Regions from separate parts of the Enterobacter huaxiensis genome, predicted to be linked through region 2. Evidence: predicted binding sites of a transcription regulator. Region 2 holds the regulator's gene; the other holds the start of a gene.
The links. The regulator sigma-54, encoded in region 2, starts transcription at its own class of promoters, with help from an activator protein. The targets are predictions, from matches to a motif close to GTTGGCACANNTTTCGCTNT.
Positions count from the first base shown of each region.

Region 1 (7,451 bases), 1.8 Mb from region 2:
CTAATCTACCCATCGGACCACTTTCATTTCTGCGTTATACTCAGCCTATCTATCGCCACGGCGTTTTATTGAGGACGACTATGAGTCAGGCACTGAACAATCTGCTGACATTACTGAACCTGGAAAAAATTGAGGAAGGACTCTTCCGTGGACAGAGCGAAGATCTCGGCTTACGCCAGGTTTTCGGGGGACAGGTCGTGGGACAGGCGCTGTATGCCGCGAAGGAAACCGTCCCTGCAGACCGTCTGGTGCACTCATTTCACAGCTATTTCTTACGCCCTGGCGACAGCGCAAAACCTATCGTGTACGACGTTGAAGTTTTACGCGACGGCAACAGCTTCAGCGCACGCCGCGTGGCGGCCATTCAGCATGGCAAGCCGATCTTTTACATGACCGCCTCATTCCAGGCGCCGGAGCCGGGCTACGAACATCAAAAAACGATGCCGCCCGCTCCCGCTCCGGACGATTTGAAATCTGAAACGGAGATTGCCCGGGCGCTGGCGCATCTGCTGCCCCCTCAGGTGAAAGAGAAATTTCTGTGTGACAAACCGCTGGAGATTCGTCCTGTCGAATTCCATAACCCGATGAAAGGCCACACCGCTGAACCCAGGCGTCAGGTCTGGATGCGAGCCAATGGCGCCGTGCCGGAAGATCTTCGCGTACATCAGTACCTGCTGGGCTACGCGTCTGATTTCAACTTCCTGCCGGTTGCGCTACAGCCGCACGGCGTTGGGTTCCTGGAGAAAGGGATGCAGGTCGCAACCATTGACCACTCCATGTGGTTCCACCGTCCGTTTGATATGAATGAATGGCTGCTCTACAGCGTGGAGAGTACGTCAGCGTCGAGCGCTCGCGGGTTTGTGCGTGGGGAGTTTTATACGCAGGACGGCGTGCTGGTGGCTTCTACGGTGCAGGAAGGGGTGATGCGTAACAGAGGGTGATGTTGTGCGGCCTGATGCCCTCACCCTGACCCTCTCCCACGGGGAGAGGGAATACATACTAAAAACGGCAACGAAGTTGCCGTTTTGCTGTTTATTAGGCGTTATACGCATTCTCGCCGTGGCTGTTGACGTCCAGACCTTCGCGCTCCTGCTCTTCCGGTACGCGCAGACCCACCGTCATGTCCGCCAGCTTGTAGCCGATAAACGCAACCACGCCAGACCAGACGACGGTAATCGCGATACTTTCCAGCTGTACCAGCACCTGGTGAACCATCGTTACGCCTTCTGCATAACCTACGCCACCCAGAGATTTCGCGGCAAAGATACCGGTCATGATACAGCCGACGATGCCGCACACGCCGTGTACGCCGAACACGTCACAAGGGTCATCAACGCGCAGAACGCGCTTCAGCGCCGTCACGCCCCACAGCCCGGCCAGACCCGCCACGATGCCAACCAGCAGCGCGCCGCCGACGCCAACGTAGCCACACGCCGGGGTGATACCGACCAGTCCAGCAATCGCACCAGAACAGGCGCCCAGCAGAGACGGTTTACCGCGTACGGCCCACTCGCCGAAGACCCAGGAGAGAATCGCGCCCGCCGTGGCAACAACCGTGTTCACGAAGGCCAGCGCTGCGATTTCGTTCGCTGCACTTGCTGAACCGGCGTTGAAGCCGAACCAGCCAAAGTAAAGGATGGCTGTACCGGTGAACACCATCGGCAGGTTGTGCGGTTTGAATGCTTCCTTACCGAAGCCCACGCGTTTGCCAATCAGGTATGCCCCCACGAGACCTGCTACAGCGGCGTTGATGTGAACAACGGTACCGCCTGCAAAGTCCATCGCACCATGAGACGCCAGCAGACCGCCGCCCCAGACCATATGCGCAATCGGCACATAGGAGAGCGTCAGCCAGACCACGACGAAGATCAGGACGGCAGAGAAGCGAATACGTTCCGCCAGCGCGCCGACAATCAGCCCTACGGTGATACAGGCGAACGAGCCCTGGAACGCAACGTGGATGTACTGATAAAAACTGCCCATCAGCGCGGTCAGCTCAATATTCTTTAGCATTGCCCAGTTAAAGCTGCCGAAGAAGGCGTTACCTTCACCGAAGGCCAGCGAGTAGCCGTAGACAACCCACAGCACGCAGACCAGTGCGAACGTCACGGCAACCTGCGTCAGCATGGAGAGAACGTTTTTGCCGCGGATCAGGCCGCCATAGAACAGCGCAATGCCCGGAATAGTCATGAACAGCACCAGCGCGGTGCAGATCATCATAAAAGCGTTATCGGCTTTGTCTGCCACCGCAGGCGCAGCCAATGCCAGGCCCGGCAGCAGTGCCAGCGACCCCAGACCCGTTTTGAGTGTTGCTATCTTCATTTTCTCGATCCCTATCACTGTGTGCCAGGCGTTATTTACAGTGCCGCTTCGTCAGATTCGCCTGTACGGATGCGAATGACGCGCTGCAGTTCAGCAACGAAAATTTTGCCGTCGCCAATTTTGCCGGTGTAGGCCGCTTTGCTGATGATATCGATGACTTCATCGAGCTGATCGTCCGCAATGGCCACATCAATTTTTACTTTTGGCAGGAAGTTAACGCTGTATTCCGCCCCGCGATAAAGCTCGGCATGACCCTTCTGACGACCAAAGCCTTTCACTTCGGTGACAGTCAGTCCCTGAATACCCATGGAAGACAACGCTTCACGCACGTCTTCGAGTTTGAATGGTTTGATTACAACCGTAACCAGCTTCATAAATCCCCTCCAGTCAGAATTCGGTAATGGCCGCAGCTAACACGAAAGATATTGCAAGGGGTGTGCCAGAATTGAAAACAGAGGGGAAACGCGGCGTAACGTGCCTGAAATAGCGCGCTCTCACGTTGTGGCGAAAAAAAACGCACCATGACGGTGCAGGGTGCGTTTCCATTTTGCACCAACAGCTGAGGCTGTCAGCGCGTTGCCTGTTTTTGGTGCATCAGGCGCTAAGCGACTCTTCTTCCCGCGCGCTGGCAGCCAGCTCTTCGCCAGCCAGCTGAAGCTGGTACATCTGCCAGTAGCGCCCTTTAGCCTCAAGCAGCTGCCGGTGCGTGCCGCGTTCAACGGCCTGGCCGCGATGCAGCACCAGAATGGTATCCGCCTCGACGATGGTTGAGAGACGGTGGGCAATGACGACCAGCGTCGTGTGGTCACGGACGGCGGCCAGCGCCTGCTGAATGGCCTGCTCGGTGCCGGAGTCTATACTGGCCGTCGCTTCATCCAGAATCAGCACCTGCGGCGTTTCGATCAGCACGCGCGCCAGCGCCAAAAGCTGCTTTTGCCCGACGGAGAGGTTATTGCCCTGTTCGCCGAGCTTCGTGTTAATACCGTCGCTTAGCCCACGCGCCAGATCGGCCAGCTGAACTTTCTCCAGCACGTCCCAGACCCGATCCTGGGTAAAAGGCCGCCCCAGCGTGACGTTGGCGTAAAAGGTATCGGCCAGCACGACCGGGTCCTGCTGCACCATCGCGACGCCTTTACGCAACACATCGTGGCTAAGGGATTCCAGAGGACGCCCGTCCAGACGGATCTCCCCCTGGGTTAACGGGTAATAGCCCATTAGCAGGCTGGCGAGGGTACTTTTACCGCTTCCGGTATGCCCCACCAGCGCGACAAATCCGCGAGAGGGAATATCCAGATTGATGTCCTGCAGCACAAGGCGATCGTCACGATAGGCAAACGAGACGTTATCAAACGCAATCGCGCCGCTTTGCAGCGGGCGGTCGTCGTTTCCGTAGGTCTGACGCGGCCTGTCCATCAGCTCAAAGACGCGCTCCCCGGCAACCACCGCCTGCTGCAGCATGGATTGCTGGGTAGTGAGTTCAATGAGGGGCTCATTAAGGCGCCCAAGGTAGCTGATAAAGGCGTAAAGCACCCCAACCTCAATAGTCCCGCGGGTTGTCAGGCCGAACATCATCAGCAGGCCGCAGAGCACCAGCGCCGAGAAAAGACTCAGCAGCGGGCGCAGCAGGAAACCGTCGAGGCGCAGCGTCTGCATACGCGCCATATAGTGCGAACGGCTCGCTTCCCCCATCCGCTCGCCAAAGCGCGCCTGCTGGCGGAACTGCTGGATGACGCTCATGCCGTTGATCACTTCGTTGAAGCCATCGTTAATATCGGCCAGATAGGCGCGCACCCGGCGAACTATTGGCGTGCTGTAGCGCTGATAAATGATCATCACAATCAGCACTGCCGGGAAAATGGCGATCGCCACCAGCGCCATGCGCCAGTCAAGGCTGAACATCGCCACCAGCATTGCGCCAACCAGCGCCGCGCTGCGAAGCACGGTCGCCACGACGGTCACGTACAGATCGCGGATCACCTCGGTGTCGTTAGTGACGCGTGAAATCACCTGCCCGACCGGCTGGGTGTCGAATTCACTCAGCGGCTGGCGAAGTGCTGCATCCATAACATCGGTACGCAGCTGCTGTACGACCCCAACCGCCGCGCGGTTAAAGAGCAGCGACTGCGCATAGTGCAGCCCCGCTGCCGTCAGCTGCAGCCCCACGTACGCCACGCCTAGCCCGGCCACCAGCCCCAGGGGCAGATAGCTTTTCGCCACCATATTGTCGATGAAATAGCTGATAAGCAGCGGGCCCGTCACTTCAGCAATCGCCGCAATCCACAGCAGTAGCACGGCGACGGAGAGCGGTTTGCGCCACGGTGAGCCGTAGGCCAGAAGACGCTTCAGCGTCGGCCACATCGTTCCGAGCTTACGCATGCGTCTCCTCCTCGTCCTGTACTGGGGCATCGTCAAGCGCCGCCTCAAGCTGCTGATAGCGGTACATATCGCGATACCAGCCCGGCTGTTCGGCAAGCCGATCGTGCTGCCCGCGCTGGGCAATGTGTCCGTGCTGCAATACCAGAATTTCACTGGCTTCCGTCAGCGCCGACAGGCGGTGGGCGCTGATGATCACCGTACGCCCTTCTCCCCACTGGCGCAGGTTGTGCAGGATCTGGTGCTCTGTGCGTCCATCAACGGCGGAAAGCGCATCGTCCAGGATCAGAATTTCAGCATTCAGCAGCAGCGCGCGGGCAATAGAAATACGCTGTTTTTGCCCGCCGGAAAGCATGACACCGCGCTCGCCAACCTCCGTTTCATACCCCTGCGGCAGACGCAAAATATCCTCGTGCACGCTGGCCAGGCGCGCCACGTTTTCGATCTCTTCCTGCGTCGCGGCAGGGTGGCCGAGAGCAATGTTGTTGGCGATGGTATCTGAGAATAAAAACGGCGTCTGGCTGACCACCGCCAGGCGGCTGCGCCAGCCGTCTAACAGCAGGTTGGTCAGCGGAACGTCGTGGAAACGAATATCGCCCTGCGTCACGTCAAAATGTCGCTGCAGCAGCGACAGAATGGTGCTTTTACCGGATCCCGTTGGGCCGCAAATCCCCAGCATCTGGCCGGGCTGCAGCGTAAAGCTGACGTTTTCGAGCACCGGGTGGGCGGTCTGCGGATAGCTAAACGACTGGATATCGGCCTTCACCACGCCGCGCCCTTCCGGCACCGGCTCGCTGCCGTCATTCACTACCGGCGCCTCGGCCAGCATGGCGCGAATGCGGGTGTAGGCGGCGCTGCCGCGCTCAACGATGTTAAACATCCACGCCAGGGCCAGCATCGGCCAAATCATCAGCCCCAGATACATCGCAAAGCTGGTTAGCTGGCCAAGGGTCATTGAGCCCTGCACCACCAGCCAGCTTCCGCCGCCGATCGCCAGCAGATTTGCCGTGCCGATTGCGATATAGATCGTCGGGTCAAAACGGGCATCAATGCGCGCAACGCGCATGTTTTTTGCGCCTGTTTCTGCTGCATCGGCGGCAAACAGCGCGGACTGACGGTCTTCCAGACCAAAGGCTTTAATCATGCGGATGCTGGTCATGCTCTCCTGGGTGCGATCGTTGAGCGATGAAAACGCCGCCTGCGCCAGCTTGAAGCGCTCGTGCAGCTTTTCACCGTAGCGATTGATCGCCAGCGCCATGACCGGCATCGGCAGCAGCGCCAGCAGGGTCAGCTGCCAGCTAATCTGGGTCGACATAACAATCAACACCGCACAGCCCATCACCAGCGAATCCACCAGCGTGAGCACCCCTTCCCCGGCGGCAAAGACCACGCGGTCCACGTCGTTGGTGGCGCGGGCGATGAGATCCCCGGTGCGGTGGCGGAGGTAAAACTCCGGGTGCTGGCGGCTTAACTGGCGATAAAAATCTTCGCGCAGCTCGACGGCCAGCTGATAGGACGCACCGAATAAGAGAACGCGCCAGACGTAGCGCAGCAGGTAAACAATCACCGCGGTCAGCACCAGCGTGCCAACCCACATCAGCACCCGTGCGGTGGTGTAATGTTGTTCCGTAACGCCATCCACGACGTATCCCACCACCTTTGGCGGGATCAGCTGCAAAATGGCAATGATAATAAGCAAGGCCACAGCGCCGAGGTAGCGCTGCCACTCCCGACGAAAGTACCAGCTTAATTGGGCAAATAATCGCACGCGGTTTGTTCCTGAAGGTATTTAACGAAGTTATTCAATGGGTAGCGCAGTGGTGTACTTAATCTGTTCCATGGCGAAGCTTGAGGTGACATCCGACAAGCCCGGTACGCTGTTAACCAGCCGCTTGTAGAAATCATCGTAGCGCTTCATATCGGCGACCTGAACGCGCATCAGGTAGTCATACTCTCCGGCCATGCGCCAGAAGCCAAGCACTTCGGGCATCTCGGAAACCTGAGTCACGAACCGACAATACCACTCGCTGCTGTGATGCTGCGTTTTTATCAGGACAAACGCCGTCAGGCCAAGCCCCAGTTTTTCGGGATCCAGGAGCGCAACGCGCCCGAGCAGAATGCCGTCATCTTCCAGCTTCTTGAGGCGTTTCCAGCAGGGTGTGGTGGTCAGATTAACGGCATCGGCCAGCGCCTGCAAAGAGAGGGTGCAGTCAGTTTGCAGCAATGAAAGCAGCTTGCGGTCAATTTTATCTAGCATACCCACCTCATAGAGAAAATTTTTCTCCCTTCATTCTATTTTAAAGGCCAGATAGCAACAATTTTTTCTGTGCTTTTCGCTATGCTGGGCACAAAATGACAAACGGATAAACACGATGAATAGCACCTGGGTTAAACATGCCATCAGCGAAATCAATGCCGACTACCAGCGCTCGGCGGACACCCATTTAATCCGCCTTGCCCTTCCGGGGTTTGCGGGCATTCAGCTCTACCTGAAAGATGAAAGTACCCATCCCACCGGTAGCCTGAAGCATCGCCTGGCGCGTTCGCTATTCTTGTACGGCTTATGTAACGGCTGGATTAAAGAGGGTACGACCATCATTGAATCCTCGTCCGGTTCAACGGCGGTGTCCGAAGCTTACTTTGCCCGCCTGCTGGGCCTGCCGTTTATCGCCGTGATGCCCTCCTGCACCGCGAAGCGCAAGGTCGAACAGATCGAATTTTACGGCGGCCGCTGCCACTTTGTAGAAAGCGCCTGC
Region 1 covers NZ_CP043342.1:3,670,396-3,677,846, forward strand. The annotation lists gene tesB (acyl-CoA thioesterase II) at 81-941, shown strand; gene amtB (ammonium transporter AmtB) at 1,036-2,322, opposite strand; gene glnK (P-II family nitrogen regulator) at 2,358-2,696, opposite strand; gene D5067_RS17580 (SmdB family multidrug efflux ABC transporter permease/ATP-binding protein) at 2,917-4,698, opposite strand; gene D5067_RS17585 (SmdA family multidrug ABC transporter permease/ATP-binding protein) at 4,691-6,463, opposite strand; gene D5067_RS17590 (Lrp/AsnC family transcriptional regulator) at 6,494-6,952, opposite strand; gene D5067_RS17595 (PLP-dependent cysteine synthase family protein) at 7,068-7,451, shown strand, end outside.
Region 1: glnK (P-II family nitrogen regulator) is a predicted target of sigma-54. The motif match lies at 2,747-2,766, and genes of this name have one in related genera.

Region 2 (7,451 bases):
GAGCCGCATTCTGTTGGATACCGACCTGACCGGCGAGCAGGAAAAATACCTCAAAACGATCCACGTTTCCGCCGTCACGCTGGGCAATATCTTCAACGATATTATCGATATGGATAAAATGGAGCGCCGTAAGGTCCAGCTCGATAACCAGCCGGTTGATTTCACCGGTTTCCTGGCTGACCTTGAGAACCTTTCGGGCCTGCAGGCCCAGCAAAAGGGGCTGCGCTTCGTGCTGGAACCGACGCTGCCGTTACCGCATAAAGTGGTGACAGACGGCACGCGCCTGCGTCAGATCTTGTGGAACCTTATCAGCAACGCCGTGAAGTTTACCCAGAAGGGGCAGGTTGCGGTGCGGATCCGCTATGACGAAGGGGACATGCTGCACTTCGAGGTTGAGGACTCGGGCATCGGTATTCCGCAGGAAGAGCAGGATAAGATCTTTGCCATGTACTATCAGGTGAAGGACAGCAACGGTGGTAAGCCGGCAACCGGCACCGGAATTGGCCTGGCGGTATCAAAACGTCTGGCGAAGAGCATGGGCGGCGATATCACCGTTGCCAGCCATCCGGGTAAAGGGTCCACCTTTACGCTGACGGTGCATGCGCCAGCGGTGGCGGAAGAGGTAGAAGATACCTTTGATAACGACGATATGCCGCTGCCGGCGCTGCACGTTCTGCTGGTGGAAGACATTGAGCTGAACGTGATTGTCGCGCGTTCCGTGCTGGAAAAACTGGGCAACAGCGTGGACGTGGCGATGACCGGTAAGGCCGCGCTGGAGATGTTTACCCCGGGCGAATACGATCTGGTTCTGCTGGATATTCAGCTCCCGGATATGACCGGGCTGGATATCTCCCGTGAGCTCACGAGCAAATATGCCGCTGACGAGCTGCCGCCGCTGGTTGCGCTGACGGCGAACGTGCTGAAGGATAAAAAAGAGTACCTCGATGCCGGTATGGATGACGTGCTCAGTAAGCCGCTGGCAGTGCCTGCACTGACTGCCATGATCAAGAAGTTCTGGGATACCTGTGATGAAGAGGAGAGCACCATGACGTCTGTTGATAGCGCGAAGGTTCAAACGCTGCTCGATACCGCAATGCTGGAGCAGTATATCGATCTGGTTGGCCCGAAGCTGATTACCGATGGCCTGGCCGTATTTGAGAAAATGATGCCGGGATATTTGAGCGTGCTGGAGTCGAACCTGACGGCGCGTGACCAGAAAGGCATTGTTGAAGAGGGGCATAAGATTAAAGGCGCAGCCGGTTCGGTGGGGTTACGCCATCTCCAGCAGCTGGGCCAACAGATTCAATCCCCTGATTTACCTGCATGGGAAGATAACGTAGGTGAATGGGTCGAGGAGATGAAACAGGAGTGGCAGAACGATGTGGCGGTATTAAAAGCCTGGGTGGATGCCAGAAAAAAATGACCCCGGCTTAACCGGGGTGCGCGAATACTGCGCCAACACCAGGGAAATCGTGGCTGCGCCGGATTTATTTGTGTTGTTTTCGCTTGGACGCCGCCTGAATAATGAGGCCGCACGCAGATAAGATAGCAAATCTTAAATGGTTTGTTACATGAATCAGTGAAATGTGTGAAGCATAGCGTTTTAATCAGAATTATTAATATGCTTCAGCGCGTTGGAGAGAAGGATCGTAAGAATGAAAAAGATCGGTGTCGTGCTGAGTGGTTGCGGCGTTTACGATGGTTCAGAAATACATGAAGCCGTATTAACGCTGCTGGCATTGTCCCGACGGGGGGCTGAGGTTGTCTGTTTCGCGCCGGATAAAAAACAGGCGGACGTCATTAATCATCTGACCGGCGAGCCGATGGCAGAAGCCCGCAGCGTGCTCATTGAAGCGGCGCGCATTGTCCGGGGCGAGATTCATCCGCTGGTGCAGGCGGACGCTTCGGCGCTGGATGCGCTAATTGTGCCGGGTGGTTTTGGCGCGGCCAAAAACCTCAGCACGTTTGCGGCTCAGGGGGCGGAATGTCAGATCGACCCGGATCTGAAAGCGCTATCGCAGGCCATGCATGCGGCCGGAAAACCACAGGGCTTTATCTGTATCGCACCGGCGATGCTGCCCCGAATCTTTGAGTTCCCCCTGCGCCTGACCATCGGAACGGATATTGATACCGCTGAGATCGTCGAAGAAATGGGGGGTGAACATGTCCCCTGTCCGGTCGATGACATTGTGGTCGATGAAGAGAACAAGATTGTCACCACCCCTGCCTATATGCTTGCGCAGAATATTGCCGAGGCGGCTACCGGCATTGAAAAGCTGGTGGACAGAGTGTTGGTTCTGACTGAATGAGCCGCAAATTCTCCGCGGGTGCGTGGCTAAAGCGCATCCTGCTACGTATTGTGCTCGTGCTGGCGGTGTTCTGGGGCGGCGGGATCGCCCTGTTCAGCATTCTGCCGGTACCGTTTTCGGCCGTGATGGTTGAACGTCAGCTCAGCGCATGGTTCACGGGGGATTTCAGCTACGTCGCCCACTCTGACTGGGTGAGCATGGATGAGATCTCGCCGTGGATGGGGCTGGCGGTGATTGCCGCAGAAGACCAGAAATTCCCGGAGCACTGGGGCTTTGACGTCGCGGCAATTGAAAAGGCGCTGGCGCATAACGAGCGTAATGAGAACCGCGTGCGCGGGGCATCTACGCTTTCACAACAGACAGCCAAGAATCTGTTTTTGTGGGATGGCCGCAGCTGGATGCGTAAAGGGCTGGAAGCGGGGCTGACGCTGGGTATCGAAACGGTCTGGAGCAAAAAACGGATTTTGACCGTTTACCTGAATATTGCCGAGTTTGGCGAGGGCGTATTTGGTGTTGAAGCGGCGTCACAACGTTATTTCAATAAACCAGCCAGCCGGCTAAGCATGTCAGAGGCCGCGCTGTTGGCTGCCGTTCTGCCGAACCCCATCAAATTTAAGGCTGGTGCGCCGTCAGGGTACGTGCGAAGCCGTCAGGCATGGATTATGCGCCAGATGCGTCAGCTGGGTGGGGAAGGGTTTATGGAGAGAAATAAGCTGATGTAGGGCGGGTAAGCGCAGCGCCACCCGCCAGAGACAGGGTTCAGTCTTCGTCAAACCCGGCGTTAAACAGGGCAATCACCGCCGCCAGCGCCTCTTCTTCCTGGGGACCGGTCGCCTCGACTTCAATCTGCCGGCCTTTGGCAGAGTCCAGCATCAGCAGTGCGATCACGCTGTTGGCCTCTGCCTCCGTGCCTTCATCGTTACGCAGCAGAACCTCCGCATCAAAACCCTGCATCAGTTCAAACAGCTTCATCGCCGGACGGGCGTGCATGCCCAGCTTGTTGGTGATTTCGACGGTCTGTTTTACGGTCATGTTTTACGTTTTTCCAGCGTGCGATGACGGGACTGAACGTTCTTCCCGCGCGAGCGGAAATAGTCGGCCAGCTGTTCGGCAATATAGACCGAACGATGTTTACCGCCGGTACAGCCAATCGCCACCGTCAGGTAGCTACGATTGTTTGTTTCCAGCATCGGTAACCATAGCTCAAGGTAGCTGCGCGTCTGGTAAATAAAATTGTGTACTTCTGTGTGCCTGTCGAGGAAGGCCGCCACGGGCTTATCCAGACCGGTCATTGGACGCAGTTTGGGATCCCAGTGCGGGTTCGGCAGGAAGCGTACGTCGAAAACATAATCCGCATCGATAGGTATGCCGTGCTTAAAGCCGAAGGATTCAAACACCATCGTCAGCTCGCGCTCACGCTTGCCGAGCAGGCGGGTACGCAGCATTTCTGCCAGCTCGTGCACGGACATTTCTGAGGTGTCGACAATCAGATCGGCACGGGAGCGCAGAGGCTCAAGCAGATCGCTCTCTTCATCGATGGCGCTTTCCAGAGAGAGATTTTTACTGGAGAGCGGGTGCAGACGTCGGGTATCGCTGTAGCGACGGATCAACGTGTTGCGGTCAGCATCAAGGAACAGCAGCTGCGGCGAGAAGCACTCCGGCAGATTGCTCATTGCCTGCTCAAACACTTCGGGTGATTCAGGCATGTTACGGACGTCAATGCTGACCGCCGCAGAGATTTGTCTGTCCGCAAGCGTCCGTGCCAGTTCGGGTAACAACACGACGGGCAGGTTATCTACGCAGTAAAAGCCCATATCTTCCAGCGCGCGCAGGGCCACGGACTTTCCCGACCCTGAACGGCCGCTGACAATCATCAACACCATGTTCCGTTTCTCCTCAGGACAACAGATGTAAACGCCATCCCCCGATTATGCATTATCCTGATTGCCTTCTGCTTCGGTGATTATCTGGTATAGCTCTTCATCACTTTGGGCTGAGCGCAGGCGACGACAAATGGTTTTATCGGCCAGACGTTTGGCAACCAGCGACAGCGTATGAAGATGCGTTTTCGTCTGGTCGGCCGGCACCAGCAGCGCGAAGAGGAGATCGACGGGCTGGTTATCAATGGCGTCGAAGGCGATAGGCGTTTCCAGCTGGACAAATACGCCGACGGCACGCAGGGTGTCCTCTTCCAGTTTGCCATGCGGGATCGCAATGCCATTGCCGATGCCGGTACTGCCCATTTTTTCACGGGTCAGGATCGCTTCAAATACTACCTGTGGCGGCAGGCCCAGCTGCTTTGCGGCCAGTTCACTGATGATCTCCAGCGCACGTTTTTTGCTCTGGCAGTGAACGCCACTGCGGGTACATTCCTGGTTCAGGACATTGCTCAGTTGAAGAGCGGAATCGTTGTTCATCATAATTTCACCTAAGCGCTAACCGTACAAATGGCCTGTTGTGTTTTACAACAGGCCGTCCTGCACCCGTTAACTGCCCGGACAATTAGTGTTGTTTCAGTTTATCTTTATGTTTATTAAGCTGTCGCGCAAGCTTATCAATCAAGCCGTCGATAGCCGCGTACATGTCTTGCCCTTCCGCACTGGCATGGAGTTCACCCCCGTTCACGTGCAGGGTTGCATCCGAGATATGAGTCACTTTCTCCACTTTCAACACAATATAGACCTGATTGATCCTTTCGAAATACTGCTCGAGCTTCGCGAACTTCGTGTTCAGGAAATCGCGTAATGCTTCGGTGATCTCGACATTGTGTCCTGTGATGTTGAGCTGCATAGTGTCTTCCTTATCGGTTGTGTCAGACCAGCTGTTTACGCTGGTTAGACGGCGGAATGGATAAAGACTCTCGATACTTCGCAACAGTACGACGTGCCACCATAATACCCTGGTCGGACAGCATGGTGGTTAACTTACTGTCACTCAGTGGCTTCGCGGGGTTTTCCGCGGCGATCAACTTCTTCACCAGCGCACGGATTGCCGTCGACGAGGCTTCGCCTCCGCCCTCGGTACTCACATGGCTTGAGAAGAAATACTTAAGCTCAAAAATACCGCGCGGACTGTGCAGATACTTCTGCGTGGTCACGCGAGAAATGGTTGATTCGTGCATCTCGACGGCCTGGGCGATATCCGCCAGTACCATCGGTTTCATAAACTCTTCGCCCTGCTCAAAGAAAGCCTGCTGCTGCTCGACAATACAGCGGCTTACGCGCAGCAGCGTATCATTTCGGCTCTCCAGACTTTTGATCAACCAGCGTGCTTCCTGCAGATTGCTGCGAATGTACTGATTGTCGGCGTCATTACGCGCGCTGGTGCACATGGAGGCATACTGCTGGTTGATTTGCAGGCGAGGGATGCTGTCAGAATTCAGCTCTACGACCCAGCGGTCGTTATGTTTTCGCACCAGCACATCGGGGATCACATATTCGGGTTCGCCGGTCTGGATCGACTGGCCGGGGCGCGGATCGAGGGATTGGATCAGGTTAACCGCTTCTTTCAGCACCTCTTCCTTCAGGCGCGTGACGCGCATCAGGGTGCGAAAATCGTGGTTTGCGAGCAGATCGAGATGGCTGCTGATGATCACGCGGGCTTCGTCAATCCACGGCGTCTCTTTGGCAAACTGAGACAGCTGGATCAGCAGGCAGTCGCGGAGATCTTTTGCGGCCACGCCGACCGGGTCGAAACGCTGAATGCGCTTCAGCACGGCCTCGATCTCTTCGAGTTCGATCTCATCGTTGCCGATGCTTTCCAGAATGTCGTCCAGCGTGACGGTCAGATAGCCGGTGTCATCCACGGCATCGACAATGGAGGTCGCAATAGCGCGATCGGTATCGGAGAAGGGAGTCAGTTCAACCTGCCACATCAGGTAATCCTGCAGCGACTGGGTGGTTTCTCCCTGATAGACCGGCAGCTCGTCGTCCTGGTAGTCTGCACGCGTGCCGGAAGGGGTCCCGGCGGTGTAGATTTCATCCCAGCTGGCATCAAGCGGAAGCTCATCCGGCATCTCTTTTTGTTCGAGTGCATCAACGGAGTCGAGCGTTTCAGTGTCTTGTGTTTCCTGGGTATCTACCTCGTCATGAAGATCGGTTTGCTCCAGCAGGGGATTACTGTCCAGCGCCTGCTGGAGCTCCTGCTGGAGTTCTAACGTGGACAGCTGCAGCAGACGGATCGCCTGCTGTAGCTGCGGCGTCATTGCCAGTTGTTGGCTGAGCCTTAATTGCAAACCTTGCTTCATGTTCAGAGCATTTTTCTCCGGTCCGGCGTTATGTTACCTCTACCCTATCAGAGTCTGAAGTCTTCCCCAAGGTACACGCGCTTAACATGCTCATCTTCGAGGATCTCTTGCGGTGTTCCGTGGGCGATCAGATGGCCCTGGCTCACGATATAAGCACGTTCACAGACGGCCAGCGTTTCACGGACGTTGTGGTCGGTGATCAGTACGCCAAGCCCGCTGTCACGAAGGTGCTCGATAATACGTTTGATGTCGATAACGGAGATGGGGTCAACGCCCGCGAAGGGTTCATCCAGCAGGATGAATTTCGGGTTTGCTGCCAGCGCGCGTGCAATTTCCACGCGGCGACGTTCCCCCCCGGACAGCGCCTGCCCGAGGCTGTCGCGCAGGTGTTCGATATGAAACTCTTCCATCAGCTCGTTGGCACGATCGTGGCGCTGTTCGTTAGTCAGATCGTCACGGATCTGCAGAACGGCCATCAGGTTATCGTAGACGCTCAGGCGACGGAAGATTGACGCTTCCTGAGGCAGATAGCCGATACCACGACGCGCGCGGGCATGCAGCGGCAGCAGGCTGATGTCTTCATCATCAATGATAATGTTGCCTGCATCGCGTGGCACTATACCCACCACCATATAGAAGGTGGTGGTTTTACCCGCACCGTTAGGGCCAAGCAAACCGACAATTTCACCGGAGTTGACAGTCAAACTGACGTCTTCGACGACGCGACGGCCCTTATACGCTTTCGCGAGGTTTTTTGCAGTTAATGTTGCCATAACGAATTAGTTACTCTTCTTTTGTGCCGGAGCCTGGCCTTTGCCTTTATCCTGCAGCTGCGACGGAACAAGCACGGTAGTCACGCGTCTGCCTTTCTCGCTGGAGGCCTGCATTTTCTGCTC
Region 2 covers NZ_CP043342.1:531,669-539,119, forward strand. The annotation lists gene arcB (aerobic respiration two-component sensor histidine kinase ArcB) at 1-1,423, shown strand, start outside; gene elbB (isoprenoid biosynthesis glyoxalase ElbB) at 1,656-2,309, shown strand; gene mtgA (monofunctional biosynthetic peptidoglycan transglycosylase) at 2,306-3,031, shown strand; gene npr (PTS phosphocarrier protein NPr) at 3,069-3,341, opposite strand; gene rapZ (RNase adapter RapZ) at 3,338-4,192, opposite strand; gene ptsN (PTS IIA-like nitrogen regulatory protein PtsN) at 4,238-4,729, opposite strand; gene hpf (ribosome hibernation promoting factor) at 4,812-5,099, opposite strand; gene rpoN (RNA polymerase factor sigma-54) at 5,122-6,555, opposite strand; gene lptB (LPS export ABC transporter ATP-binding protein) at 6,603-7,328, opposite strand; gene lptA (lipopolysaccharide ABC transporter substrate-binding protein LptA) at 7,335-7,451, opposite strand, start outside.